One region of the Ferdinandcohnia jepli genome, then DNA from elsewhere that is predicted to be linked to it. Evidence: riboswitches for the same ligand, from Rfam matches in the RefSeq annotation. Region 1 holds a riboswitch; each other region holds the start of a gene.

Region 1 (7,649 bases):
GGCGGTCTGATTTTCCGCAGCCTAACTGATCATAAAAAATTACGGGACGATCTTCCGCTAATATTCTCAAACCTTGTAATGAAAAATGTGAAGAACCAGGACCACCATGTAAAACAATAACTGGTGTATTCTTGGCGCCTATATCATGTATCTGATACCAGACCTTCCCTCCTGTTACTTCAACAAAACCTTCCTTCATAGACATACGTGACCCTCCTCAATACTTCAACCTCCCTTTATTATCTTGCAAAACTTCTGAAATTGGAAGATACCTTGAAATAAATAATGTTCATATATGTAAGGTAATACTAACTAAATAGCTTAGAAAAATGAAATGGAGGATGAAAGAAATAATGGATCAAGCATGGCTTTCTCTTTTACCATTTCTGATTGTAATCGCAATGTCTATTTGGTTAAAAGATATATTCCCCGGGCTTGTGTTAGGACTTCTTGTGGGCTCCATTCTTGTTACAGCAAGTTTATTAGATGGAACTCAGAAAGCTGTAGAATATGTTGTTACAACACTGTCAGATGAAACAAATATAAAAATCATTAGTTTCCTATATGTTTTTGGTGGTTTAGTTGGAATGATGAACATAGCCGGAGGTATTAAAGGATTTACCGAATGGATTGGAACTAAAATAAAAAGTGAACGTGGTTTACTAGGACTTATTTGGTTTACTCTCCCTTTTACATTTATGATGCCAATGTTTCGGATCATGATGATTGGACCGATTATTAATTCTCTTATAAAGAAAATGAATCTCTCAAAGCAAAAAGTTGGGATGACATTAGATATTTCAACTGAATCTGTTATCGTTCTATTGCCAGTTGCAACGGCATTTGTAGGCTTTATGGTTTCATTAGTTGAAGGTGGGATCCGTGGACTTGATCTGGGAATGTCTCCTTATCAGGTATTTTTGCTTAGTATATTGTTTAACTTTTACGCGATTGTCATGCTGATTATAGGGATTATTCAAACATTTTTGCCCTCGAAAAAACCCAATAATCCCCATATGAGAATAGACCTAGAGGAAAAAGAGCATGAATACCACCGAGCAGGAATTAAACGTGAATTATCAATGGTGAAAGCTCAGCCTTGGCATTTGATTATTCCTGTCTTCTTATTGCTGGGATTATCTTTATATCTTCTATGGCAGAATGGGACGTCACTAGGAGCACAAACTGTTTTTGAAGCTTTTTCAATGGCAGATGCTATATTTGTCATGTTATTGGCCGTTTTTATTACGCTAATTATAACGTTTATTTTTTACATGATGCGGAAGCAACCGCTAAACGAGGTCTTGTATCACTTTTATGATGGTGGAAATCAAATGATGCAGGCGATTAGCCTTTTAGTACTCATTTGGTCTTTAACATTGGCGGCCGAGGAATTAGGTTTTTCTGAGTTTATCAGTTCAACCTTAGGCTCTTTTTTACCAGCTTTTTTAACGCCTGCAACAATCTTTTTAATAGGTTCAATTGTTGGTTATTTTATTGGATCCTCTTGGGGGACATGGGGATTATTTATGCCACTTGGTATAGCTTTAGCTTTATCGACTGGAGCATCGATCCCATTAACAGTTGGTGCTGTATTCGCAAGTGGTGCATTCGGAGCGATAACCTCACCTTTAGGTGATACAACAATCACTACTGCAGCAATACTAGACCTGGATTTAGTTGATTATGCCCGCTATAAATTGAAACTATCAGCTATTGGCGGAGGGATTGCAATAATTTTATATGTAATAAGTGCACTGTTTCTTGTATAGGATTGGTCAAAAGTCCATAAGCTATCTCTATTTAGGAGGTGAATATACATATGTCAAATGAAAAACAGAACGATAGAAATTTTGCGGAAAATCTTAAGAATACTGCAGGCTCAGCATTTGAAACAGTTCATAATGCATTAGAAACTACTGAAGATGCTGCAATGAGTGCTGTTGATGCAACAAAGAATGCAGTAAACAATGTAAGGGAAAGAATGGATAACGATAATGAATAAAAAACGCCTCTTGGCGTTTTTTTATGGTCTTTTTTCGAATATACTTTTAAAGTTATTTCGGTAAAATACTAATAATATTCCATGTGCGATTATGATAACAACTGCTAAAAGTAATAAAGATTGATCCTCAAACAAATGAAGCAAGAAGATGTTTACTACCAGTGGAGCTAGAATGGCCAGTGCTAACGGGACATATCGATTACTTAGTAAGAGTAGCCCACAAAACACCTCTAACGATTTTTCTGCTACTAACAAATAGGAAAAATCAAATAAAGACATCGCTTCTGGACTTGTCGCAATGAACGGGTCTAAACCAAAGATTACAAAAAATCCATTTACGCCTGCAACTAAAAATAACACACCTAAGAATACTCTAGGTACATGCAATGCTACCTTTTTCAAACGAACACCCCCTTATATAAGTATACAAGGGAACGCGAATTAATTTGCTATTTTTGTAAAAGTTGCTGCGTTTCTTTTATAAAATCAGTGAAATATCCGTCTACACCGTATTTTATGATTCTTTTTTGTTCAGCTATTTGTGTTTGTTTATTCGTGAAATAAACATGTACTTTCTTACCAGCCTTATGTAATTCTTCAACAACATCTTTCGTAACATCTGAAGATTCAATACCAATAATAGGGTACGGAGTTGACATTGCCTGCTTTAGATCGAACTCTCCTTTTCGATATAAAAGGGTAAGCGGAATAGTAGGAGCTAAAGCCCATAATTTCTCAAGACTCTCCTTAGAAAACGACTGAAGAACAACCCTCTTCGTTTTTAAAACGTCATACTTACGTAAGAGTTTCACTAAGGGCTCTTCCATCACAAGTTGATTATTTACCTTCCTTGTTTCAATATAAAAGTTTTCATTTTTTGCAAAGGTTTTTAGAATTTCTTTTAAACTAGGTATTTCTTCACTTACAGTTTTATTATGAAAAGTACCGATTGTTTTAAAAGACTTTATTTCATTGAGGGTGTAATCAGATACTTTCCCCTTCCCATCTGTCGTTCGATCGAGTGTTGCGTCATGCATTGCAATAAGCTCGTGATCTTTTGTCATACGTAAATCAATCTCTAAATAATCAACACCATCTTTTGAAGCAAGTTTATAGGCTGTTAGTGTGTGCTCGTTAAACCTATTATTCGCGCCTCTGTGGGCTATTATTATTGGTTCCTCATCATCTGGTTTAGCGAGAACTATAGATGTAAGTGACAAACAAAACATAAGTAGTAATAGAGTAGTTCGTTTGATCATATGCAACCTTTCCTATATCAAAGTTATCTTTCCTATTCTTTGTATCTGACAGATATCTATGCTTGGGAGAAAACAATAAACAGCCTTTTCTCCTGTTGTTCAAAGAGATTAGGCTGTTTTCATGTGATGATAATTGCATATTGGTTGCATGTGTTATTAAATTGGAGTGATTTCTACATCTAAAACTCCAACACTTGGTTGTGCACCTAGTGCCTCAAAGGCCATTCTATGAAGATTAATTTTGTTTAACGGGAAGTTCTTCACCGTATCAACAACCGTGACAATAACTTCATGAGAAGGAACAAAAGAAAGATTTCTTACTTTTAAACGTTGACCGCATTTGAACGGACTTCCTTCAGCAACTGCAACTGTCATATTATTATCATATTTCCAACCAATTTCACATTTGGTTGGTACTCCACCCCAAGTCCAAGATGCCTTACCAATGATTGAATCAGTGTCCCTTGGCTGATACCAATATCCTGTTGGATATGGGACGTAATTATAGGATTGCTGCGGATAAGTAGGATAATAGGTAGTTCTTCCATCAATATATCCGTGACAATAAGGACAGTAGTGACCAGACATTTGATTACTCATTCCTCTTCTTCTCCCCCAAAAGCCGTATTTTACTAATTACTTCGTCTAATTAAATTATGTTATAGACACAGTTCTGGTTACAGTTGAGGAGGAAATAAGAAAAAGCTATTTAACTTTATTCAGCAGAAGTCCCCTACTTCTATAAGTGGGGGATGAATGCAAAAGGAGTATACAATTCAGTCAGTGTTAAAACTCCGACTGAATAAAGTTATAGTCTCCGGCGGATGCCTCGATTTTTAAAAGGAAGTCTTTCGAGCAAGCTCGAAAAAAATCGGGTGCAAATACACCAACGCGAATTTAATTTACTTTTGTCCTTTAAAATTCAACCAACTTAAAAATTCTTCTCCTGAAACATTTTAATCGCTGAGCTCTTCATAACGATATTTAAAATTACAAATCCAAAAATTGCCCCAGCAATTGAGCTAAAGATAAACGATGGTACGAATCCAAACAGTGCGGCTTCCTTGCCCATGATGAGTGTAGCTAATGGATAGCACGCAATAGCCCCTAGTATGCCAGTACCTATTATCTCACCTGTTAAAGCCATTGATAGTTTCTTAGTCTTTGAAAATAGATATGCTGCTAAAAAGGCACCAATCATACTACCTGGAAATGCAAATAATGACCCGGTTCCTAACATATTTCGTAATAGTGATACTGAAAAAGCCTGTAATACTGCATACCCAGGACCAAGGATAACAGCAGATAATACATTAATAAAATGCTGCATAGGAAATACCTTTGTAAAACCAATTGGTATTGAGAACAAATGACTTGTAATCGTTCCAACTGCTACTAGCATTGCTGTAACAGTCATTTTTAACGTTTTATTCATTAGAAATCCTCCTTTTAGTCCATTACTAAGCCGCCATCAACGACTAGATTTTGTCCTGTTACTCCCTTTCCCCATGGAGAGGCAAAGAAGAGTACTGCATTTGCTACATCGGAAGGTGTTGTCACCTGTTGCAATGGTGTCGACGATTTGATTAATTGAAAAACTTCCTCTGATGTTGCTGAACTTGCATCTGTTGTTTTGAGTAGCCCACCCGAGACCATATTAACTGTAATCCCATACGCTCCTAATTCTTTTGCCATGCTACGAGTAAACCCTAATAATGCGGCCTTGCTTGTATTGTAATCATGGTAGGCTACTACAGGGTTTTGAAATAGATTTGTTCCAATTGTGATGATACGACCAAACTTTTCTTCTCTCATATCAGGTAAAGCGGCTTGAGTAGTATGTAATGCACCCCTTACAGCACCCTCAAGCTGTGCTTGATAATCCTCCCATGAGATATCATCAGCGTTTTTCTTAGATATTGGATCAAATTTAAACTGAACTAATGCATTATTAATAACAGTTGTTACGGGTTTATCAAAGTATCGCTTAGCTTCACCAAACATTTGTTGGACTTGTTCTCGATTTCGAATATCTGCTTGAATGGCAATAGCGTTTTCTCCTATTTCTTCCTTCAAAGATAGTGCTTTGTCTTCACTTTGAAAATAATTTATTACTACCTTTGCTCCCTCTTGTGCAAAACCCCGTACAATTTCCCTTCCTAAACCACGTGCTCCTCCTGTTACCAGGACAACCTGATTATGTAGATTCATAGTCAAAACCCCCTAAACTAGTGTAAAGAACAACGCAAAAAAGCCAGGTCCATGTAAAATAGACCTGGCTTAAGTAGCGAGATAAAATTGCTAACTCTAACTCTACTTTCCTACGCCGGTATTACCCGGATCAGGTCCAAAGGGTTAAAAAACAACTGTTTTTCTCTCAGCCCAACCGGGCACCCCTAGTAGTTTGCGAATATTCTTTTTTTAAGTATAACGTGGTTACACAAAGATGTAAAGTAATAATTTGGTAAGGTGCGGTAAGTAAAACTGAGTAATAGTAAAGTTAGTAGTCACTTTACCCCTTTAGTTGCACAAAGAGACAAGCTATGTAAAAATAGATTAAAAGATTACTCTATTCGATCTTTTGAGAAATTTCTGTCGTTATAGGCGGAAATTCGTGTTTTTATTAAATTTATCTAGGGGGAACACTTCATGTTTAAAACAACTTTCTTAGAAGAATTAAAGGAACTTGCTAGTATCCAAGGAACACCTGGTCAAGAAATGAATGTAGTTAGAGCTTTAGTAGAGATGTTCAAGCCTTTTGCCGATAAGGTAGAAGTTGACCATATGGGTAATTTATATGCCTACCTTGAAGGAAATCAGCCTGGTCCAAAATTAATGATTTCCGCTCACTCTGACGAAATAGGCTGTGTTGTTCGAGATATTGACGACCGAGGATTCATTCGAGTTGAACGTACAGGTGGAGTTCTTGAGACACTTCTTATCGGACGTAAAGTAAATGTAAATGGGCACTTTGGCGTAATTGGTGTGAAGGCTGGACATTTACAAACTCCCGAGGAACGTAAAAAAGCACCTAGTATTTATGAATTATATGTCGATGTTGGTGCATCTTCAAAAGCTGAAGTTCTTGAAATGGGAATTGAAATCGGCGACCCAATTACATACATAAGTGAAATTGAGCAATTTACGAATAAAGATTTAATTTGCGGAAAAGCCATTGATAACCGTAGCTGTTGTGTCCTATTAGTGGAGCTATTTAAAACGTTACAAAGCCGTGACTTTAGCGGAACATTAGTTGGTGTTGTGGCTGTTCAAGAAGAAGTTGGATTACGTGGGGCAAAAGTGGCAACCTACAAACTAAATCCAGATTATGCAATCGTCCTTGATACGATACCTTGTGCAGATACTCCAGACAGTCTTGGTAGTGGTTATCCGGTTGGTATCGGTAAAGGACCTGTTATTCCTGCTTTAGCTGGAGGTTCTGTACGTGGTAACATTATGTCACCACAAATGAAAAAACTAATAACGTCTCATGCGAAGAAGCTAGAGATTCCTTATCAACTTGCCGTAATGACAGGAGCAACAACTGATGTAGCAGCTGTTCACATTGAGCGTGAAGGAATTCGTGCTGGGGCCATTACCGTAGCTCGCCGTTATTCCCACTCACCTGTTGAAATGGCAGATCTTAATGATTATGAACAAACGCTAACATTACTCAACTCACTAGTAAAAGACCTCGGAAACTGGGGAGAAATGAGCTTTATATAGTAATATACGGCCTGGCCATGCAGATATATTTTAGTGCAGAGGTTCAGGCCAAAAAAATGCTTATACCAACCTATCATTTCACATACTACTATAGAAATAGAAGCAAAGTTAGGAGCTAACCTAGTGGACAAAGATCGTGAGGAACAAACACAAGAAAATAGTAATGATGAGATGGACTGGGATGCTTTTTTTAAAAGTGACGATGATGAAGAATGGGAAAAAGAAAAAGCAAAAAAGAAAAAACGTAGAAGTCTTATTGTTAAATTAGTTAGTTTGTTACTTGTAGTTTCTATGACCGTTACAGGGTTACAGGTTTGGTTCAATGTATTCAACCTCCCTGCAATCCGCTTTGTTGAGGTTTCAAATCGACTATCAAATCAACATGAGGTAAAAGAATACAGGAAAGCAGTTGTAACGATTGAGTGGGCCGGTGTTAAAGGAACTGGTTTTACAGTGGATTCAAGTGGACTAATAGTAACAAATGAACATGTTGTTAACCATACAAACACTGTAACTGTTCAATATCGATCTGGTGATTCATACACTGGCAAAGTTATTGCAAAGGATGCAAACCTCGATATAGCCATTGTCGATATTGAAGCTACTAACCTCCCTACTCTTGAACTTGATAATGCTGATAAGGATTGGAGTAATGAAAA
Region 2 (7,649 bases), on a different contig from region 1:
ACCAAATACATCTTCCCGCATTTTTTGTATGATGCGATTTGACGACGTTTGTAATAAATATCGTTGTCCGTAATGAAAAATGGATGCAATAACTAATAATCCAAAGTAGATTGCAATTAGTTTTATTAACTTTGGAACTTCTGGACGATAGAACCTGACAAGTTCATCAACTGATAACTTTTCAGCAGCATAAGAAGCTGTTTTCCCATTTCGACTGATTTCAATACCATCGTTGGTAGCTTTTCGCTCTCCATCAAATTCAATATTATTATTTAAAAAATAATAAGAACGGCCAACCTGAAGGATACGTGCTTCATTCCCTTTTTCTTCACCACCAGTAAAGTTGTCTGAACGCTTATACCAGGTATTATTGTAGTTCACCGCGTCTTGACTTTCGGATGTTTCATACCAGGTATTTTCAATACCAAGGATATGGTCATCGATCATTATTTTTGCGATAAATGGGCCAGTTAACTCAGCTGCTACCGCTATGGATAGCATCAATAATGCTGAGATAATAATCTTTTTATATAGGAGTGCATAAGAAACGAGTCTCTTACCTACGTTCATGCAGACACCCCACTTTCTGTCATTTCTTCTACTTGTTGACGTATAAATTGTTCATTGTACCAACCGTTTAGTGCCAGTAAATCTTCATGGCTTCCTTCTTCAATAATTTGACCTTCATCTAGAACAACAATCCAATCGGCATGCTCAACTGCTGATAAACGATGAGTAGTGATAATCGTTGTTTTTCCAGAACGTTCACGTCTAATATTCTCAATAATCTTTGTTTCTGTCTTTGCATCAACAGCTGATAAAGAGTCATCTAGAATTAAAATTTCCGGATCCACTAGCAATGCTCTTGCAATCGAAATTCTTTGCTTTTGTCCACCAGATAAAGCAACACCTTTTTCGCCTACAAGTGTTTGAAGGCCGTCAGGAAGCATAGTTAAATCCTTTCGAAATGCTGCTAATTCAATTGCCTTTTCCAACTCAGCCTCTGATGCATCTTTTTTACCAAATAAGATGTTTTCACGAACAGTCCTGGAGAACAGAACATGATCCTGTGGAACATATCCAATCCACCCATGTAAATCTTTAATTGAAATTCGGTCAATTGGTACTCCAGAGATTAGTAATTCTCCTTGCCCAACCGGATACTCCCTTAGCAATTGTTTTACCAGCGTTGTTTTTCCACTGCCGGTTTTCCCGACTACTCCTAGGGTGCCACCTTTTTCAATTGTAATAGATACATTTTCTAAATTTTTTACCGTTGAAGTTGGATACTGGAACGTCACATTATGAAACTCAATACGCTTTGGAATATCTACCTTTACAGGATTTGCGTGTTCAACGACATCTGCTTGATAGGAAAGTGTTTCATTTACCCTATCTAATGAAGCATTTCCTCGTTGCATAATGTTGATTAGCTCCCCAATTGCAAACATTGGCCAAATCATCATACCTAGATACACATTAAATGAAACTAATTCACCTAAGGTAATTTCATTATGAAATACTAAAAAAGCACCATAGCCTAACCCGATAAGATAACTTATTCCTACTAGAATTTTCATCGTTGGGTCAAATAGAGCATCTATCTTAGCTACCTTTATATTCTTTTCAAACACATCTTCAGTTAAGTTATGAAATCTTTGTTGATCAGCTTTTTCTTGGACATATGCACGGACAACTCGAATACCGGCTATTGATTCAAGTACCTGATCGTTTAGAGTTCCAAACGCATCCTGCGCCTCCATAAATCGTTCATGAATTTTCTTACCATACACATTCATGACCATAGCCATGATAGGTAGCGGTATTAAGGATGCTAATGTAAGCTTCCAACTAATTAAGAATCCCATCGTAAAAAGTATTGTTAACATAAAAATACTTGAGTCAATTAGTGTTAAAATACCAAAACCTGCTGTTTGAGAAACAGACTTCAAATCGTTAGTGGCACGAGCCATTAAGTCCCCGGTTCTATTTTTTTCATAGAAACCTGGTTTCATTTTTAATAAATGTCTCATAAACCGACCACGGAGAATTCTTTCTACTACATATGCTCCTCCGAATAATTGGTACATCCAGACATATGTGACTCCATATATAAGGACCATTAATCCTAATAAAAAAAGTAGATATTGAACAATCTTATCCTGGGTTAATGTCCCAATATGAATTTCATCAATTGCAACTCCAATTATCTTTGGTGGAATAATCTCCAGAATCCCAACGAGTATTAACAGGATAATTGCAACTGTATATCTCTTCCAATGCTGTTTAAAAAACCAACCTAATTTAAATAATACCGAAAACATAGCTGTTATCTCCCTTCATGTCTACAATTTCTACTAGCCGCTTTCTGGATCTCCGACATATTTAATTCCACTTACTACAAATCCCCTCATTTTGTGTTCCTCCTTAAAATTTTTTATAGCAAACAATCTGGTAGATTGTTGTACCCAATTTGAAACCACGCAAAAAGGACATACCACACGAAACAGCGATATGCCCTAAAAAAGCATAAAAGCACACGTCACGTATTAAAAGTGACCTGTACTTTTGGTTAAAAGTGTATAAATGTAGTAGGAAAATGTTTATCTACTATAATTAAACAAAGGAAAGGTCACGAAACTATTTAACTTTGTGATTGGTAAAATCAATACATTTTTCATTTCGATACCCTCCCTTTCCATTTACTAGTAATTTTAATACTTAGTTAGATTACCACCGTGGACATATTTTTGTCAATTACTACTTTTTTGATAATTACCTATTTTTCGATTACCCCAAATATCTGTGGTATAGAGTTTTCGCTTCTGCAATGTCCTTTGTCCCGTGAACCAGCACTCGGCCATCCTTAAAAATGACGAGCCTGTTTTTACCGATTGTAAAAGACAGTAAAAATGGGTTTTGCTCTACAATTCCTCCATGTGTCTTTAAAAGTGTAGCTAATTCATCTAAATTACGTTCAATTCTTTCTGATGGTCTTATTTGTACTGAATCTCTTCCACATAACACGGCTGATTTGGTTTGATTTTCAAATGATAAGTATGGATAGGTTCTATCCGTACCACATGAGAGACAACTATCCTTTTTTACTTTGTCTACCTTAATTGCTGTATACTGATTTTTCCAAAGATCAAAGGAAACTAATTTTCCACGAAGTGACCCGATATCTTCAACTAAGATTTTTAATGCTTCTGTTACTTGGTAGGCAACCACCATTTGTACCGCAGGACTAATAATTCCTGCCGTATCGCAGGTTAATCCTCCAATCGGCACTGTCTCAAGCAAACAATTGAGACAAGGAGTTTGGCCAGGTAAAATGGTATAACTTATCCCGTAACTTCCGACACATGCTCCGTAAATCCAAGGGATATTGTATTTTTGAGATGCATCATTTACGAGCATTCTCGTATCAAAGTTATCAGTTGCATCTATGATGATATCGACTTTCTGGATGAGTTCTTGAATCTCTTCAACGCCTACATCCATTACATAAGCATTAATATCAACCTCTGAATTCACTAGTTGTAAACGCTCTTTGGCTGCAATTGCCTTTGGCAAACGATTCCTAGCATCCGATTCCGCATAAAGCTGTTGTCGCTGTAGATTACTCCACTCTACATAGTCTCTATCTACAATCGTAAGCTTACCTATGCCGGCACGCACAAGTGCCTCGGCGCTTCCTGTTCCAAGAGCACCTGCACCTACTACCAAGGCATGCTTATTTCTTATCTTTGTCTGACCCTCAACCCCAATTGGAGCAAATATTTCATGTCGAGAATATCGTTCACTCAACCGTTCTCATTCCTTCCATTGTCTAGTATTCATATTATTGAATACTACATGTCTGAGGTCTATGGTATCATATTGGCTTCCTATTTTTGTAGTTGTTTGGTTCTATAGTGGCTATTTTATAGTCGATTTCAACTTTACTGGCCAATTCTCATGTGTATACGCCATTTCCCAAAAGGCGTATTCATATTGACTACTAATTATAAAATGCTCTTTCATTCTAGCACGGTCATTTTCTGTTACTCTCTCTGCTAATTCGTCAATCAATTTAATTTGTTCCTCAACTAGCGTTTTGAACCAAGCTCCACCGTATGCCGAAATCCATTCCTGATAAATTGGTTGAGATGGTTGGCAATCTTTTAGCTGTTCTCCAATTTCGTAATACAGCCAATAGCATGGTAATAGTGCTGCAACTATATCACCTAAATGCCCTGTATAAGCTGCCCTATATAGGTGGGAGGTGTAGGCATATGCTGTTGGGGCTGGGTTAAACTCTGTAATTTCTTGTTGATTGATCTTCAGCTGTCTCGAGAAGTTTTCATGTAGTGATAATTCTGCTTCATAGGTTCCTTGAGCATGAACAGCAAAGAGATTAGTTGTATGTAAGTCTTCAGCTTTTGCTGCACCTAATGATTGTATTTTTGCAAAATGTGAAAGGTAATATGAATCTTGTAAGACATAATAGCGGAAAGACTCTAAAGACAAAGTTCCATCCCCGATACCTTTAACAAAGGGATGGTTAAAGCTCGCTTTCCAAATTGAATCTGCTGCTAAACGAATTTCTTGTGAAAATTTCATTATGTTTCTCCTCCTACTGTATTTATTTATTAAGATTCAACAATTCCACTTGTAAAAAATCAATTAAAAAACCACCTCCTCTACACAACGTAAAGAAGGTGGCTAATTTTAGAATACAACTCAAAGAAACTAAAGGTATGTATTGGCCTGCCCACTTCCCTACGCTGGTATAATCCAGATCAGGTTCTAAGAGTCTTAAGGTCATGTACGAACAATCCTCAATCTCAGCCTTTTGCTTTTATGCTTAAAGGCACCCCTAGTGGTAAACTACTATTCACTTTTCATAGTTATCCTAACATTTTTATAATCCTTCTTCAAATCTTTTATGCAATAGCTTTTTCTTTCTTATTATGCCTAAAGTCCAAACAAATCCAGGTACAAAAATGGAAATAACAGAAGCTACTAGTACCCACTGATTCTCCATAATCATAATTGCGCGATGATGATCAAAGACAAGCCAATAACTATAGGCACATAATATAATGCCTACAGGAATAATAACAGGTCGATAATCTTTTAGATTAAATAGACGTTGAAACGATATGGATGCACAGAGTAGTGTCATTAGAATTTGTGTAATCGAAGAAAGAGCGAAAAATGCAATCATAATCATTTCATATCTATGAATAAACAACCCTATTTCTGCACTTCTAGCCATTTGCATACAAGAGATTATATAATTGCCTGTTACTTCTGCAGATAGTACGCCCGCTTCTAGAATCGGCCACATTAACACAAAAGCCCCGCCATATCCAATCCCTGCAACGCCTGATTTACCCCATGTTTTTGGATTCTTTACATTAGGTAAAATGAGTGCAGCCATCATTGTTGCCATAGCCCAGTCCGTATTGTTATGACGGCTTGCCCAAAGTGTTTCTCCTACACCTGAACGAAATACAGGTAACAATTCGCGGATATCAAAGTTCGATAATGACCCCAGAAGCAGTAAAATATTTAGTGCAAGTATCGATAAAATGCCTATGACTGCCATCCTTCCGATAACCTCTAACCCAAACATAATTCCATAGACACCTATTAAAAATGGAACAATGATAAATAGTAAGATCGGTGCATCAGGTAAAAAATAATCTTTTAAATGATAAACAAACGTTGTCATAACCGCACCAAAAGCACCAATAAAGAATACAAAAAGCAGCAGACTTATAACTTTACTAAACCATTTTCCTCCCAGTACAGCACTTTGTTCTATTAAATCTGATTGAGGTAATCTCCTAATAATAAGTACAGTAAGAAGCATAAAAAGAGCACCCTGAAAAGTAGATAGTGCAGTTGCTATCCACATATCACTACCAATCTCACGGGCCATCGATCCTTGTGTTAAACCAATGGCTTTGGCATAGACCAAATTTATGATAATCGCCATAAACATACCATTTGTAATTTGTACTCTCATTCCTTATCACCTGTTACCCCTCGTTTTGTGGGCCTATATAATAGGGCAGAATCATTTAATTCAGCAATTACTTGAATTTCTACTTTCGCTTGAGTAAATTTTTCTTCCCAGTTATCCTTTATCTCTTTCCATTCACTTGGATACTTATTATTAAAAACCTTTCCTAGTTCAAGAAAATCAGATTGATAATCTTCTTGTGCTAGCTTTACAACTTTTGTTAATTCATTTTTCAATGTCTCTTCAAGTTCTGTTTCAAGTTTCTTAATGCTTTTTCCATCAGCCAAGCTAAAAGGACAGCCCGCTTCAACAACACTAGCGAAGGTGTGCATTTTCACAAGAAATGATGGTGTTTGATTACGATAAGAAGGTGTAACATCAAAGGTCTGCTTTCTAAGCTCCACACTTATTCTTTTTGGAGGATTATTTGGACATGATAACGCAACAATACCTGATTCTAAACTTTCTACGAACGGGAGTAGCCCTCTTACTTCATCCGGTTTGATAATGCCAACTAACTTATCCTTTTTGAATACTCCAGCACCTGCCAGCTCTACTTGCTTATACGCACCAGCCTGGCCTGGTTTTTTATTAGACACTCCTCTTTCTGTTAAGCGTACCCTTGCTAAAACTGGTTCAGAGCTTTCACTTAAGTAGGCAGACTGTAGATCAATCATTTGCGTCCTAGGTGCTTGGGCAGATATATCAGTAAATCTAAATAATTTATCCAATGCCTCTCCTGGTATAACTTCAAGGCCGGTAATTGTGGAAACGACTTCACTAGCATTGTTAGGAGTTACGAGGACCCAGGTTCTCATCCTTAGCTCTGGATTGCGCGTGAAAAAGTCAATAATATCTGCAATCCCCTTTTCCCTGGCGACATCTTCATTGATTACAACGGCATAGTTATGGGCCCAAAACACTCTCCTTGTTGCAAAAGTAGCCAGATTTCGAATTGCCTCAAAAATAGTTTCCCCTTCTGCACTGGCAGACCAAATTGGGTCTCCAGTTTGACCTGACGGAGCACCAGTTTGCCCTCTTGCATCTGCTGGACGGGCGACCTGAGCAGTAATTTTTATATGTCCATCTTTCTCTGCTTTATCTATTCCTACTGCCATGACTAGAGCAAGGTCATTAATCTCTCGCTTTCCTACACAGCCAGTAAGAAAACTAAAACATAATAGAACAAGTGCTACTTTTTTTACCATACACACCACCAATCCATTTATATAATCATGAGTCTACACTATTCTTTTTTCGTACCACCGTCTTTCGGAGGTTTTGGAATTTGCTGTTTCCCTTCACGCATTTCTTTCCCCTCTGCTAGTTCTGGTTGCCTTTCCATTTTCCACCAAGGGAAACGAATTAAAGCATCCTTTTGGTCTGTTGGTGCTAATGGTGCTGCTGGCGCTAGATATGGCTCACCAAATGAACGTAAAGAAAGTGCATGAATTACCAATAAAGTAAACATTGCTGTAAATCCTAATAACCCCAGCGTTCCTGAAGCGAATAATAATGGGAATCGTACCAGCCTAACAGAAATAGATGCTGCATAATTGGGAATGGCAAAAGAAGATATGCCTGTAATTGCAACAATAATTACCATGAAAGGGGAAACCAACCCTGCCTGAAC
Region 3 (7,649 bases), on a different contig from region 1:
ACTGGTACGGTGAACACTGTTATTGGGGAGTGCAATGATATGTTTTTAAATGATATTCGCACTCAGTCGATTAAAAAGGAGCATGTACTTGATGCGCTACATAATGCAGACGTTAATTTTGAAGAGGGGAGTATTGGTGCAGGTAGGGGAATGAAGTGTTTTGGGTTAAAAGGAGGAATCGGTTCTTCGTCAAGGATACTAAGTTATCCACATGGGACCTATACAATGGGAGTTTTAGTGCTCTCTAACTTTGGAGAACTTGATCAGTTTCGCATGAATGGAATTCAGATGGGGCCACTTTTAAAGCAAAAACTAACTTCAATTAGTCCTGAAGGTGATAAGGGTTCAATTATGATAATCATTGGCACTGATTTGCCTGTTACCTCTCGTCAATTGCAGCGAATCATCAAAAGAGCGGGAGTCGGACTAAGTAGAACCGGTTCGTTTATTGGAAATGGAAGCGGAGATGTTTTCATTGGATTTTCCACTGCTAATCCTATCCCACATGATAAACAAGATACTCTTTTATCTATAAAAGTAATTCATGAAGAGGATATTGATCAAGCTTTTCTTGCAGTTGCTGATGCAACAGAGGAAGCGATATTAAATTCAATGTTGACGGCTAAAACAACGGTTGGTAGAGAGGGAAACGTTCTGTTTTCGTTGGCCGATTTTATTGAGGAAATTAAAATGGAAAGGTAGGGGGAATATACGATGAAAAAACCAATTATAGGTGTTACATCACATGTCGAGTTAGATTATAAGCATAGTCTTTCGAACGATTATGTTCAGGCTGTCATACAGGCGGGAGGAATACCGGTAGTTTTACCGATTGGGTTAGATAATGATGTGGAGCAAATTGTTGAGAAAATTGACGGCCTTGTTGTTACAGGTGGAGGCGACATTGATCCAACATTGTTTGGTGAGGAGCCGCATCCTAAGCTTGGCACAATTTCACCTGGTAGAGATAGCTTTGAGATAGCGATTATTCAGAAAGTGCTTCAAGTTGATAAGCCAATACTTGCGATTTGTCGGGGTATCCAAATTTTAAATATTGCGGTTGGAGGAGATATGTACCAGGATATCTATACACAAATAAATAATCAGTTACTCCAGCATTCTCAAAAAGCAACTCGATATCATCTTGCTCATTTCGTTAAAACTACCGAAAATAGCTTACTAGCTGAAATTGTTGGGGAAGAGCAATTTAAGGTGAATACGTATCATCACCAGGCGGTCAGAAATGTACCTGAGCCTCTTATCGTATCCGGAGTTGCATCTGATGGGGTTATAGAGGCAATCGAAAGTACTGCACATAAATTCGTGGTTGGAGTTCAGTGGCATCCAGAGGCGCTAGCGGTTAATGGGAACGAACCGGCTAAACGTATTTTTACAAGATTAGTAGAAAGCTGTTAAAAAAGGAGATAAGCCCATAGTAGGGTTTATCTCCTTTGGTTTATCTCCAGTATTCCAAATACTCATAGTTATCCGTTGGTACTTTTTTAATTACCTCATCATCCTCATTACGGTAAACCTCATACTCGCGGTAAGTTTCAACTGTATTCCCAGCAATCACTTCTTTATCGACTAACTCCATTTCTAGAGTTGGGATTAGTCCTTCAAGAGCTTCATCTTCTTCAACAGGCGCATTAACTTCCTCGTTTGCAGGCAAATCAGAAACAACTATGGCATTTTTATAATGGATTACATCGTCAGACTCGATTACTCCAATAACAAATATGATAAACAGTAAACCTAATAGAGCAACGAATTTTTCCAAAGTGGTACACTCCTTTACACGAACACTAACTCTCTATAAATCTATATGCAAGTGTTACCGAAATAGGACAACTATTCGTAGAACAAATGTCGTTTAATGATACAGGTCCCTGTATCCCATCTTTTTTAAAATGTGCTTGTGAAAATTGCTGACATCTTATAAGATAGAGAGGATATTTCGAGTTTCGAAGTTTTGTTTTTTAACTAAAAATGGGACAACGGACCTGTCCCCATGTCCCAATGGGGTAACGGGCTGATGTTCCAAAATCAGAAGGTGCTAGCATGAAAAATGAGACTGTATCGATGAAGACCTTGTTGTTGTTTTTTATTCCGTTAGGGTTTTCGGCAAGTCTTGTGACATTATCCCATTTAATTATTAACAGTACTCTAGCCCGGGGGGCTCATTCGGAGGTTATTATTGCGACTTATGCGATTGCAATGAGTCTGCACACAATTACAGAGCGATTAGCGGTTATTCTCCGTCAAACCTGCTCAACCATGGTGCGAGATAGAGAGTCATTCCAAAAAATGAAGCTGTTTTCATATTATACAATTGGTATTATTGTGGCTTTTACAACCGTAATTGCGTTTACACCTATAGGAGATTTTATCTTTTTAAAAATATTTGGAGCAAATAAAGATATTGTTCCTCAAGTAAAAGCTACCTATCAAATTGCTATGTATGTGACGATCTTTTCAGGGCTTCGTTGTTTGTATCATGGAATCATTATTTATAATCGTCAAACAAAATGGCTGACAATTGGGATGCTAATTCGCCTGGCTGTTATGTATGTTGTTTCATTGATGTTTATAAATACAGGAACGATTACTGCAAAAACAGGGGCTTACATTTTCCTAATTGGTATGATGGTTGAATTTGTAATGAGCTTTATAGAAGCAAGATCTCTCGTGAAAAAAATGCCGGAAAAAAGCTCTGAGCAGATTAACTCAAAATCACAAATTTTCCGTTTTTATAGTCCATTGATGCTTTCCTCCATTGTGACTGTACTGATTGGACCTGTGATTAATATCTACTTAGGTAAAACAGATAATATCGAGTTAGCCATTGCTAGTTATACAATTGCATTCAGTATTACCCAGTTAGCAATTAGTTATCTTTCATATACACATCAAATCGTTATTAACTTTTACAAGGGCCATGAATCAATGGTAAAACGATTTACGCTCTTTATTAGCTTCTTACCAGTTGTTGTCCTTTCAATCATCTGTTATACAAGTGCAGGGACCTTCTTCCTTGAAAGGATGATGGGGGTTAGTGGGCGTTTGTTTGATGCAACGTTAGAAGCGTTACAAATCTTTATGATTTTAGCAATTGTGTTCCCATTTGTTGACTATTTAAATGGCTTATTAATGCTTCAACGCCAAACAAAAGTGACCATATTTTCACAGTCTACGAATCTAGTAATTACGTTTATTATTTTGTTCATTGGTGTAAAGGTGTCTGTAAGTTGGAATGGAGTAATTGGTGCATTTGCCCAATCAATCGGATTGCTTGCGGAATTACTAGTGTTAACAGCCATCTTAAACTATTCAAAAATTAGAGGTAAAGTAGGGAAATTGTTGAGGTTGAGCAGGGCACATTGAGTGAAGATTACTTTATATGAGCGGATAAAGCGGATTTTTTACATTCGCTTTTTTTTTATGGAAAATTAATATTGGAAAATCTTATCATAGGTGGTAAAATTAAATAAACTGGTTAGTCGGTTTATAAAAAGGGGGAAGAGTTATGAAGTTTAAAGATTTTACATATGAAAGGCCTTCGATTGAAAATGTAAAAGCGCAAATGAAACAATTAATAAAATCATTTCAAGAAGCTGCCAATGCAGAACAACAAATAAGTACAATTAAAAAAATAAATAAGTTTCGAGAAGAATATGATTCCGCTCAAATGATTGCTCATATTCGGCACACGTTAGATACTACAGACCCTTTTTATGAGAAAGAATACGAGTTTTTTAATACCTTTGGTCCAGAATACGAAAATGTAGAAGCTGATTATTATCGGGCTTTGGTAGAAACGCCTTTTAAAGCAGAATTAGAAAAACGATTTGGTAAGCAACTGTTTCATATTGCGGAATCAAAGGTAAAGACGATTTCCGAAGTTGTGATGGACCTGCTTGCAGAGGAGAACCGCTTAACAAGTAATTATCAGAAATTAATTGCAAATGCTAAGGTTTTATTTGAGGGGGAAGAAAAATCGTTAGCACAGATTGATAAATATATTATCAGCAACTCAAGTCGAACTGTTAGGAAACAGGCCACTGAAGCAAAATATGAATTCTTTTCAAAAAATCAAGAAGAATTCGATAAGCTATTCGATGACCTGGTTAAGGTTAGAACTAGAATTGCAAAGGAACTTGGGTTTAGCAATTTCACTGAATTAGCTTACCTTCGTTGGAATCGCTCTGATTGGGATGCAGAAGCAGCACGGGTATTCCGAGAAAACGTGCTGACTCATATTGTTCCACTTGCATCTAAGATTGTAGAAAACCATGGGAAAAGAATCGGAGTAGAAAACGTAAAGATTTACGATGAAAAGGTACAGTTTCTCGAAGGAAACCCTATACCAAAAGGTGACCCAGAATGGATCATCGAACAAGGAAGGAAATTGTACAGTGAATTATCTTTAGAAACAAAACGCTTTTATGACGAAATGACAGAACGTGAATTATTCGATTTAGTTCACAAACCTGGTAAAGCATACACTGGCTACTGCACCTTCTTATGGAAGCAAAAAGCCCCTTATGTGTTTGCTAATTTCAATGGAACTTCTAACGATATTAGGGTCCTTGTACATGAGGTAGGGCATGCTTTCCAGGCGTATAATGCATTACAAGTTCAAGAGCAGCCTGAATATTTCTTCCCAACCATGGAGGCCTCCGAAATTTTTTCGATGAGCATGGAGTTTTTCGTGTATCCTTGGTTGGATTACTTTTTTAAAGAGGATGCAGAAAAACATAAGTTTGTTCATTTAGCTGACAGTATCGTGAAAATGCCAAGACTATGTGCAGGTGATGAGTTTCAACATGAAGTCTATGCGAACCCTGACTTAACACCAGAGGAAAGACGACAATTGTGGTCTGAAATAGAGAAAAAATATTTGCCTTATCGAGATCATGATGGGATACCTTACTTGGTTGAAGGAGGCATTTGGCAAGAAGTCATCCATATCTACGAAGTACCATTTTATCTATTAGATTATGTGCTCGCACAGGTTTGTGCTCTTGAATTTTGGCGTATGTCAAATGAGAATTTTGAAAAAGCATGGGAAACATATGTCAGGCTTTGTAAAATAGGAGGAAGTAAATCCTTCCTAGAACTTCTTAAGGAAGGGAACTTACAATCACCTTTTGAAGAAAAAACATTCGTGGCACTCGAAAAATTTGTAGGTTCACAATTGGAAAAGATGGAGCAATCATTATAGAAATGGGACATGTGAAGTCCCATTGGAGATGGAAGTTTAGTAACTATTAAGAGTTACAAACCCAAAATCTATGTTATACTTGAATTGTTTAAAAATTTAATCAAAGTAAGGGGAGCTTGCACCTGCAGGCTGAGAGTAAGCGAAATGTAGCTTAGACCCGTGAACCTGATTTGGATAATGCCAACGTAGGGAGTTTATTTAGTATGTGTATACATGCGGCATATCCTTATGGGTATGCCGTTTTTTATTTTCCCAACTTCGCAAACATCCAACTATCAAAAAGGAGAGATGAACTTGTTTGAACAAATCGTAGAAAATGTTAGAAAGAAAACGCCACTTGTACATACGATTACGAACTATGTGACCGTGAATGATGTCGCTAATATAGTGTTAGCCTGTGGGGGTTCACCGATTATGGCTGATGACAGTAAGGAAGTGGAGGAGATTACAAGTATTTGTAGTAGCCTCGTAATCAATATAGGAACGCTTAATGAAAGAACAGTAGAATCTATGATTCTTGCTGGTAAAAAAGCGAACGAATTAGGTCATCCAGTCATTTTAGATCCAGTAGGGGCAGGAGCATCAACACTTCGAACACAAACAGTTTACAAGCTGCTTGAAGAGGTGAAATACTCTGTAATTCGCGGGAATATGTCTGAGATTAAGACTGTCTATGCCGGTAGCGGAAATACAAAGGGAGTCGATGCTGCAGCTGAAGATGTAGTGACAGAAGAAAATCTGGCAGAAGCAATTCAATTTGCAAAAGCAGCTAGTGCACAAACGAAAGCAGTAGTAGCAATAACCGGTGCGATTGATATTGTTGCGAATGAAGAAAATGCATATGTAATCAGAAATGGGCACCCGATGATGGCTAAAATCACAGGTTCTGGATGTATGCTTACGGCTGTTGTAGGAGCATACTGTGGAGCGAATCCTAATGAAATCCTTCCGAGTACCGCAGCTGCAGTTAGTGCGCTGGGACTTTGTGGTGAACTCGCCTTTGATAGAGTCTCAGCAACTGAGGGTGGGACTTCTTCATTCCGAATGTTCCTCATCGATTATATGAGCAAGCTAGATCAAACATTATTACAAGGCGGGATGAAAATTGAAGGTAGATAAAAAAGATATGCTTTTATATGCAGTAACAGACCGAGCGTGGACAGGAAACCAAACACTAATTGAACAAGTAGAGGAAGCTCTTAAAGGTGGCGTAACATTTGTTCAGTTACGTGAAAAAGCGCTAGATTATGATTCGTTTTTACAGGAAGCTTTAGAGATTAAGAAGCTAACAGATACATATAAAGTGCCTTTTGTGATTAACGACAATGTTGAAATAGCGCTTGCGAGTGGAGCAGATGGAGTACATGTTGGGCAAGAAGATTTACCTGTGGCAACTGTGAGAAGCATGATTGGACTTGATAAAATCCTCGGAGTTTCTACTCAAACTGTAGAGCAAGCCATCGAAGCCGAACAATCTGGTGCCGATTATCTTGGTGTCGGCTCTGTTTTTCCAACAGGAACGAAGCACGACGCTACTCCAATGACGTTCAAGATGGTTCAAGATATCTGTCAAGCTGTGTCAATTCCGGTTGTTGCAATTGGTGGAATTAACGAAACCAATATCCATGAATTAAACGGATCTGGTGTTGATGGAGTTGCAGTAGTTTCAGCGATTTTTGCAAAGCCTGATATAGCAAGGTCATGTAAGGTGTTGCGTGACCTGTCTACAAAAATGACTCAAGAAAAGGAGAGGCTGCCAAAATGAAAAAAGTTTTAACAATTGCAGGCTCTGATTGTAGTGGAGGAGCGGGGATTCAAGCAGATATTAAGACCATTACGGCACATAATATGTATGCCATGAGCGCAATAACTGCGCTTACTGCTCAAAATACAACAGGAGTATTTGGGGTAGTAGACTGTACTCCCGATTTTGTCGGGCAACAGCTGGACTGCATTATGACTGATATATATCCTGATAGTGTGAAAATAGGGATGGTTTCTTCCCCTGGAATTATTTTGAAAATTGTTGAAAAGCTTGAGGAGTACAAAGCTAAAAACATCGTGGTTGACCCAGTTATGATTTCCACAAGTGGCAGCCGGTTACTCAGTGAAACAGCGATGGATGCGCTCATTACTAAGCTAATACCACTAGCAACCATTATTACACCAAATATCCATGAAGCAGAAGCACTCTGTGGTATTCAAATTCGCACGAAGGAAGACATGCAGGAAGCAGCAGTAAAAATATCTCAAGGCTACCAAGGCAATATTTTAATAAAAGGTGGCCACCTTGAAGATACAGCGGATGATCTTTTATATAGCAGTGGAGAATTCATTTGGTTTCCAGGAAACAGAGTAGACAATCCTAACACACATGGAACAGGCTGTACTCTTTCATCTGCAATTGCATGTAATCTAGCAAAAG

The links. Region 1 has a riboswitch for thiamine pyrophosphate ahead of AB3M96_RS18350 (3-oxoacyl-ACP reductase). Riboswitches for the same ligand answer to the same signal wherever they lie in the genome.
Region 2: linked by a shared signal. The riboswitch ahead of tenA (thiaminase II) and the one ahead of AB3M96_RS18350 (3-oxoacyl-ACP reductase) in region 1 are both predicted to bind thiamine pyrophosphate.
Region 3: linked by a shared signal. The riboswitch ahead of thiM (hydroxyethylthiazole kinase) and the one ahead of AB3M96_RS18350 (3-oxoacyl-ACP reductase) in region 1 are both predicted to bind thiamine pyrophosphate.

What each region holds. Positions count from the first base shown of each region.
Region 1 covers NZ_JBFOKR010000018.1:17,461-25,109, forward strand. Annotated here, with positions in the region: gene AB3M96_RS18315 (proline iminopeptidase-family hydrolase) at 1-205, opposite strand, end outside; gene AB3M96_RS18320 (Na+/H+ antiporter NhaC family protein) at 354-1,772, shown strand; gene AB3M96_RS18325 (hypothetical protein) at 1,823-2,005, shown strand; gene AB3M96_RS18330 (DoxX family membrane protein) at 2,027-2,407, opposite strand; gene AB3M96_RS18335 (glycerophosphodiester phosphodiesterase) at 2,455-3,264, opposite strand; gene AB3M96_RS18340 (RlpA-like double-psi beta-barrel domain-containing protein) at 3,421-3,864, opposite strand; gene thiW (energy coupling factor transporter S component ThiW) at 4,196-4,699, opposite strand; gene AB3M96_RS18350 (3-oxoacyl-ACP reductase) at 4,714-5,475, opposite strand; TPP riboswitch at 5,566-5,672, opposite strand; gene AB3M96_RS18355 (M42 family metallopeptidase) at 5,914-6,990, shown strand; gene AB3M96_RS18360 (S1C family serine protease) at 7,114-7,649, shown strand, end outside.
Region 2 covers NZ_JBFOKR010000005.1:211,853-219,501, reverse strand. Annotated here, with positions in the region: gene AB3M96_RS07245 (ABC transporter ATP-binding protein) at 1-570, opposite strand, end outside; gene AB3M96_RS07240 (ABC transporter ATP-binding protein) at 567-2,324, opposite strand; gene AB3M96_RS07235 (thiazole biosynthesis adenylyltransferase ThiF) at 2,791-3,810, opposite strand; gene tenA (thiaminase II) at 3,922-4,605, opposite strand; TPP riboswitch at 4,745-4,873, opposite strand; gene AB3M96_RS07225 (GerAB/ArcD/ProY family transporter) at 4,907-6,019, opposite strand; gene AB3M96_RS07220 (Ger(x)C family spore germination protein) at 6,016-7,224, opposite strand; partial or broken gene AB3M96_RS07215 (spore germination protein) at 7,263-7,649, opposite strand, start outside.
Region 3 covers NZ_JBFOKR010000003.1:137,608-145,256, forward strand. Annotated here, with positions in the region: gene AB3M96_RS04210 (DmpA family aminopeptidase) at 1-702, shown strand, start outside; gene AB3M96_RS04215 (gamma-glutamyl-gamma-aminobutyrate hydrolase family protein) at 715-1,416, shown strand; gene AB3M96_RS04220 (hypothetical protein) at 1,457-1,780, opposite strand; gene AB3M96_RS04225 (multi antimicrobial extrusion protein MatE) at 2,062-3,384, shown strand; gene AB3M96_RS04230 (M3 family oligoendopeptidase) at 3,527-5,224, shown strand; TPP riboswitch at 5,323-5,434, shown strand; gene thiM (hydroxyethylthiazole kinase) at 5,513-6,343, shown strand; gene thiE (thiamine phosphate synthase) at 6,330-6,989, shown strand; gene thiD (bifunctional hydroxymethylpyrimidine kinase/phosphomethylpyrimidine kinase) at 6,986-7,649, shown strand, end outside.